Synechococcus elongatus PCC 11801: one gene and its partner. Each later gene encodes a partner of the first gene's protein in a complex. Links are inferred from orthologs where the notes say so. Each region holds a gene or a part of one and is shown in the gene's direction. Other genes may lie near its edges.

What was found.
Region 2: the proteins of secY (region 1) and secA are in contact, whole or in part, in a crystal structure (PDB 3DIN), measured with the Thermotoga maritima proteins. The link is inferred for Synechococcus elongatus PCC 11801 from one-to-one orthologs. Residues at the interface, in WP_004081795.1 of Thermotoga maritima: Glu108, Gly109, Glu110, Glu111, Ala236, Glu237, Arg238, Arg239, Ile240, Thr241, Ile242, Gln243, Tyr244, Ala245, Arg246, Arg247, Val248, Thr249, Gly250, Arg251, Arg252, Val253, Tyr254, Gly256, Ala257, Ser258, Thr259, Tyr260, Leu261, Pro262; in WP_004082002.1 of Thermotoga maritima: Glu261, Ala262, Arg263, Lys300, Ala301, Arg302, Thr303, Ile304, Ile305, Leu323, Tyr324, Asp325, Pro326, Val329, Ser330, Tyr333, Ile336, Lys340, Phe345, Val349, Glu363, Phe364, Tyr374, Ser375, Gly376, Gly377, Glu393, Ile395, Thr482, Ser483.

The regions. Positions count from the first base shown.
Region 1 is NZ_CP030139.2:1,567,387-1,570,599, forward strand. The notes cover bases 162-3,061. They hold secY (preprotein translocase subunit SecY), read left to right. Parts: upstream 162-901; coding sequence 902-2,221; downstream 2,222-3,061. Other genes in these bases: rpsE (30S ribosomal protein S5), read left to right, coding at 162-299; rplO (50S ribosomal protein L15), read left to right, coding at 337-780; DOP62_RS07625 (adenylate kinase), read left to right, coding at 2,221-2,781; rpmJ (50S ribosomal protein L36), read left to right, coding at 2,854-2,967. Also shown: more of rpsE, read left to right, coding at 1-161; rpsM (30S ribosomal protein S13), read left to right, coding at 3,122-3,213. UniProt on the Escherichia coli protein: The central subunit of the protein translocation channel SecYEG. Consists of two halves formed by TMs 1-5 and 6-10.
Region 2 is NZ_CP030139.2:2,147,215-2,150,932, forward strand. The notes cover bases 5-3,409. They hold secA (preprotein translocase subunit SecA), read left to right. Parts: upstream 5-362; coding sequence 363-3,209; downstream 3,210-3,409. Other genes in these bases: DOP62_RS10700 (hypothetical protein), read right to left, coding at 5-169; DOP62_RS10710 (quinone-dependent dihydroorotate dehydrogenase), read left to right, coding at 3,218-3,409. In the rest of the region: more of DOP62_RS10700, read right to left, coding at 1-4; more of DOP62_RS10710, read left to right, coding at 3,410-3,718. UniProt on the Escherichia coli protein: Required for protein export, interacts with the SecYEG preprotein conducting channel.

The DNA.
Region 1 (3,213 bases):
AAAAACACCTCGTCAGCGTGCCCTTGACCCGTGATCAGTCCATTCCTCACCCCAGCACTGGGGAAGGCGGGGCTGCTCAAGTCCTGATCCGTCCTGCAGCGCCTGGTACTGGTGTAATTGCCGGTGGTGCTGTCCGGACTGTCTTGGAGCTGGCTGGCGTCAAAAACGTGTTGGCGAAACGCTTGGGTTCCAAGAGTCCGCTCAACAACGCCCGTGCTGCTTTGGAAGCCCTGTCTAGCCTACGGACCTTCCAAGAGGTTGCTCAATCCCGCGATATCCCGGTTGAGCAGCTGTACTAGGCCGTTTTCTTTGCTCTTGGTTTCAAGGTGATGGTTCATGAAACTCGATAATCTCGCTCCGCAACCGGGAGCGAAAAAGCGTAAGCGCCGAGTGGGCCGGGGCATTGCCGCTGGCCAAGGCGCAAGCTGTGGTTTCGGGATGCGTGGTCAAAAGTCGCGCTCGGGTCGTCCGACTCGGCCTGGCTTTGAAGGGGGCCAAATGCCTCTTTACCGCCGCGTGCCCAAGCTGAAGCACTTCCCGCTGGTCAACCGCAAGTCTTACACGGTGGTTAACGTCGGTGCGTTGGCTGATTTGGCCGCTGGCACTGAAGTCACTCTGGACAGCTTGATGGCTGCCGGGATTGTGACCCAGAACGATGGCCCGCTCAAGATTTTGGGTGATGGCGATCTCGCCGTGAAGCTCTCGGTGACTGCTGCAGCCTTCACCGCAACCGCTCGCCAAAAAATTGAAGCGGCGGGTGGCAGCTTCACCATTGCTTGAATCAGCGATCGCTGATTCCGTGACCGAAAGGTTACGTCAGATGGGGGCAGTCACCTGCCCCTCTTCTGTTGTTTAAGCTGGCTTTAGCTCGGGGCCTTCGTGTCCCCTTCGGAGTATTGCTATGGTCGTCAGTCGCGGGAAGACTCCCAACGCCCAAGAAACCTTTTTACAAATGGCTCAGGCCTCAGGTTTGAGAGGGCGAATTCTGATCACAGTGGGCCTGTTGATTCTGTGCCGACTGGGTATTTTTATTCCTGTTCCCGGCATCGATCGGGTTGCGTTCAGCAATGATCTGCAGGGGAATGCCAACTTAGGCGGCGTGATCGGCTTTCTCGATATTTTTTCGGGGGGTGGCCTGTCCGCCTTGGGTGTTTTTGCTCTTGGGATTTTGCCCTACATCAACGCCTCGATTATTTTGCAGTTGCTGACGGCGGCGGTTCCGGCGCTGGAAGATTTGCAGAAAAACGAGGGCGAAGCTGGACGGCGCAAAATTGCACAGTTGACGCGCTACGTCTCGCTCGGCTGGGCCTTGCTCCAGAGCATTGTGATTGCCGTCTGGGTAACCCGCTACGCAGTGACACCGGGGCCGCTGTTCACGATTCAAACAGCGCTGGCCTTGGTGGCTGGTTCCATGTTTGTGATGTGGATCAGTGAGCTGATCACCGAACGCGGTATCGGGAATGGCGCTTCACTACTGATCTTCCTCAATATCGTGGCGACCCTGCCGCGCTCGCTGCAGCAGACTTTGGAGCTAGCCCAGAGCGGCGATCGCAGCACCGTGGGTGGCATTGTCATTCTGCTTATCGTCTTCCTCGCAACAATTGTCGGCATCGTCTTTGTCCAAGAAGGGACAAGAAGAATTCCGGTTGTTTCGGCGCGTCGGCAGGTGGGCAATCGGGTCTACAGCGAGCGCAGTAGCTACCTGCCGTTGCGGCTGAATCAAGGTGGCGTCATGCCAATCATCTTCGCCTCGGCGATTTTGGTCCTGCCGTTCTCCTTGGCTAACTTCACCAGCAATGAAGTGGTGCTACGGATTGCCAACTACCTCAGCCCCAACGGTCCAACACCCTGGCTCTATGCCCTCTTCTACTTGGTGTTGATTGTGGCGTTTAGCTATTTCTATTCGTCCCTGATCCTCAACCCTGTGGACTTGGCGCAGAACCTCAAAAAAATGGGGTCAAGCATCCCTGGCGTTCGTCCTGGTCGGGCAACCAGCCAGTATGTCCAGGGCGTCCTCAATCGCCTGACGATCTTGGGGGCAGTGTTCTTGGGCCTAGTGGCCATCATCCCCACTGCGGTGGAAGGTGCGACTCGGATTCGGACCTTCCAAGGTTTTGGTGCAACCTCGCTGCTGATCTTGGTTGGTGTCGCGATCGACACGGCTAAGCAGGTGCAAACCTACGTGATCTCGCAGCGCTATGAAGGAATGGTGAAAGACTAGTGACGCGACTCATTTTTCTCGGACCACCCGGAGCTGGCAAAGGCACACAGGCGGTTGTTGTAGCTGGGAAGCTACAACTGGCCCATATCTCAACGGGCGATCTGCTGCGGGCCGCCGTTGCTCAGCAAACCCCTCTAGGGGTTGAAGCTCAGGGCTATATGGATCGAGGTGAGCTGGTTCCAGACTCCTTGGTTCTTGGCCTTGTGCGCGATCGCCTTCAGCAACCAGATACGGCCAATGGCTGGATCTTGGATGGTTTCCCGCGCAACCGTAGCCAAGCTGAAGACCTCAATGCGCTGCTGGCTGAGATCGATCAACAGATCAATCAGGCCGTCAATCTCGATGTTCCCGATCCGGTGATCATCGAGCGAATGCTGGCTCGGGGCCGCGCTGATGACAATGAGGCGGTGATTCGTCGTCGCCTCGAGGTCTACCGCGAGCAAACAGCACCGCTGATCAACTTCTTCCGCGATCGCCAACAACTCCTTGAGATTGATGGCAATGCCGCCGTTGAAGTGGTCACCGATCGCTTGGTCAGCGCGCTACAGGTTACGGCCTAAGCGACGACCACCCTACCCAGCCTTGTCGAACTGTGGTAGTATCAAAACTTTGGAGTCTTGCCGAATACTGGCATGAAAGTAAGAGCTTCTGTTCGCAAAATCTGCGAAAAATGCCGCGTCATCAAACGTCGCGGTCGCGTCATGGTCATCTGCAGTAACCCCAAGCATAAGCAACGCCAAGGCTAGGCGATCGCTCGCTCCCCGTTCGCGAGTGCCCTGCTGTTGGCTTCTGCTATCGGAGCTTCAGACCAGACTATCCTCAGGCGATTCGCGCCTGTCAGCATCATCAACTTTTGCATTGTTTTACCTCACGAGTAGCCAAAGATAGGGAGTAGAGAGCGTGGCACGGATTGCTGGCGTGGATCTGCCCCGCGACAAGCGGGCTGAGATCGGCCTTACCTATATCTACGGAATTGGTCCGACTCGGGCCAA
Region 2 (3,718 bases), 580 kb from region 1 along the record:
CAAGAAACAACACGCCAGCAATACTCAAGGCAATTGTCTGAGGACTATATTTCATCTGCCCTTTTCTCTGTACTTTTGGAATGGTGCCCGCAGCCAAACCGAAAGTTGTAACTAAGCTACAGGTAAGCGAGCAGTGGAGTTTAGTCGCGATCGGGGCAGCAGGTGTCATGCAGTAGCAAGTCCTCTGCTCTTGGAGTCAACCAACGAATCTCTGTCCTAGTGAGGAGAGGAGAATTCACCCTGGCTGGAATGTGGAGCAGGCGATCGCCGAGTCTTCAAGCACTTCAGATGCGGTGATAGGATAGGCGAGAGACTTGCTACGGCGCGGGTTCTCGCCTGTTTTTCGCCTAACCGCTGCCACCATGCTGAATCTGCTGCTGGGCGATCCCAACGTCCGCAAAGTCAAAAAGTACAAACCCCTCGTCACCGAAATCAATCTGTTGGAAGAGGACATTGAACCCCTCTCCGACGAAGATTTGATTGCCAAAACAGCTGAGTTTCGCCAGAAGCTCGACAAGGTTTCCCACTCGCCAGCTGCAGAAAAAGAATTGCTGGCAGAGTTGCTACCTGAAGCCTTCGCTGTCATGCGCGAAGCCAGCAAACGCGTGCTGGGACTGCGCCACTTTGATGTGCAGATGATCGGCGGCATGATTCTGCACGACGGTCAGATTGCCGAGATGAAGACGGGTGAAGGGAAAACCCTCGTTGCCACCCTGCCGTCTTACCTCAATGCGCTGTCGGGTAAAGGTGCGCACGTCGTCACGGTCAACGACTACCTCGCCCGCCGCGACGCGGAATGGATGGGACAAGTCCATCGCTTCCTTGGTCTCAGTGTTGGTCTGATCCAGCAAGGCATGTCACCAGAGGAGCGCCGCCGCAACTACAACTGCGACATCACCTACGCCACCAACAGCGAACTTGGCTTTGATTACCTGCGCGACAACATGGCGGCGGTGATTGAAGAAGTGGTGCAGCGCCCCTTCAACTACGCTGTGATCGATGAGGTGGACTCGATTCTGATCGATGAAGCCCGCACACCGCTGATTATTTCTGGTCAAGTCGATCGCCCCAGCGAAAAATATATGCGGGCGTCAGAAGTAGCTGCGATGCTGCAGCGATCGACCAATACGGACAGCGAAGAAGAGCCGGATGGCGACTACGAAGTCGATGAAAAAGGTCGCAACGTCCTGCTGACTGACCAAGGCTTCATCAATGCTGAGCAACTGCTGGGCGTCAGTGACCTCTTCGACTCCAATGACCCTTGGGCGCATTTCATCTTCAATGCGATCAAGGCCAAAGAACTATTCATTAAAGATGTGAACTACATTGTGCGCGGTGGCGAGATCGTCATCGTCGATGAGTTTACCGGTCGGGTGATGCCGGGGCGTCGCTGGAGCGATGGCTTGCACCAAGCTGTGGAAGCCAAAGAAGGCGTCGAGATTCAGCCGGAAACCCAAACCCTCGCTTCGATCACCTATCAAAACTTCTTCCTGCTCTATCCCAAGCTGTCGGGCATGACCGGTACGGCGAAGACAGAAGAGCTGGAATTTGAGAAGACCTACAAGCTCGAAGTAACGGTGGTGCCGACCAACCGGGTCAGCCGTCGTCGGGACCAGCCTGATGTTGTCTACAAAACTGAGATTGGCAAGTGGCGGGCGATCGCGGCTGACTGTGCTGAACTCCATACGGAAGGCCGTCCGGTTCTAGTGGGAACGACCAGCGTTGAGAAATCGGAGTTTCTGTCGCAACTGCTGAATGAGCAGGGAATCCCCCATAACTTGCTCAACGCGAAACCCGAGAACGTGGAGCGCGAAGCAGAGATTGTTGCTCAGGCCGGTCGCCGAGGTGCAGTCACGATTTCGACCAACATGGCGGGTCGCGGTACTGACATCATCTTGGGTGGCAACGCAGACTACATGGCACGGCTGAAGCTGCGCGAGTACTGGATGCCGCAGTTAGTCAGCTTTGAGGATGATGACTTTGGAATTGCCAGCGTTGCTGGCTTAGATGGCGGTCGCCCTGCTGCTCAAGGCTTTGGGTCGCCCAACGGTCAAAAGCCGCGCAAAACTTGGAAAGCGTCGTCGGATATTTTTCCGGCGGAACTGAGTTCTGAGGCCGAAAAACTGCTGAAGGCAGCGGTTGATCTCGGGGTGAAAACCTACGGCGGCAATAGCCTGTCGGAACTGGCAGCCGAAGACAAGATCGCCACGGCGGCTGAGAAGGCGCCGACGGACGATCCGGTGATTCAAAAACTGCGGGAAGCCTACCAGAAAGTCCGCCAGGAATACGAAGCCGTCACCAAGCAGGAGCAAGCCGAGGTGGTTGAACTCGGTGGTCTGCATGTGATTGGCACGGAGCGCCACGAGTCGCGGCGGGTCGATAACCAATTGCGCGGTCGGGCAGGTCGCCAAGGAGACCCTGGATCCACGCGCTTCTTCCTGAGTTTGGAAGACAACCTGCTACGCATCTTTGGCGGCGATCGCGTGGCCAAGCTGATGAATGCCTTCCGCGTTGAAGAAGACATGCCGATTGAATCAGGCATGCTGACGCGATCGCTAGAAGGGGCTCAGAAAAAAGTCGAGACCTACTACTACGACATCCGTAAGCAGGTGTTTGAGTACGACGAGGTGATGAATAATCAGCGTCGTGCCATCTACGCTGAACGCCGCCGTGTGCTGGAAGGGCTTGAGCTGAAAGAACAGGTGATTCAGTACGGCGAACGGACGATGGATGAAATCGTTGATGCTCACATCAACGTCGATTTGCCGTCGGAAGAGTGGGATCTGGAAAAACTGGTTGATAAGGTCAAGCAGTTTGTCTATCTGCTCGCAGACCTTGAGGCCAAACAACTGGAAGACTTGTCTCCTGAGGCGATCAAAATCTTCCTCCACGAACAACTACGGATTGCCTACGATCTCAAGGAATCTCAGATCGATCAGATTCAGCCAGGCTTGATGCGACAGGCTGAGCGCTACTTCATCCTGCAGCAGATCGATACGCTTTGGCGGGAGCATCTGCAGGCGATGGAAGCCTTGCGCGAATCCGTCGGTCTGCGGGGCTATGGGCAAAAAGATCCACTGCTGGAGTACAAGAGCGAAGGCTACGAGCTGTTCTTGGAGATGATGACGGCGATTCGTCGCAACGTGATCTACTCGATGTTCATGTTCGATCCGCAGCCCCAAGCTCGCCAACAAGCTGAGGTGGTCTAGGTCCGCCAGTGGATTTCTATCGCCCGCTGCTGCGGCCGCTCTTGCTGTCGCAACTCAACGTTGACCCTGAGTGGCTGACGCGTAATGCGCTGGGGTTCTTGGCAGCTCTGGCACGATCGCGATCGCCCCTTGCCCTTGGATTTCGCCGCTACCTCCGCCAGACCTACGGATTCCAAGATCCCCGCTTGGCTATGTCCCTCTGGGGCTTGACCTTTGCAACGCCGGTCGGCTTGGCTGCAGGGTTTGATAAGGATGGTGTTGCTGCTCCGCTCTGGGCCGATCTTGGGTTTGGCTTTGCCGAGTTAGGCACGGTCACCGCCTTAGCCCAACCGGGAAATCCGCGGCCTCGCCTGTTCCGCATCCCACAAGACTTGGCTGCTTTTAACCGGATGGGCTTCAACAATGCCGGTGCAGAAGCCTTGGCGAAGACGCTACGCGGCTACTTCCCCGAGGGACAGCGATCGATTCCAATCGGTATCAACCTCGGCAAGTCGAAGCTGACGCCACTG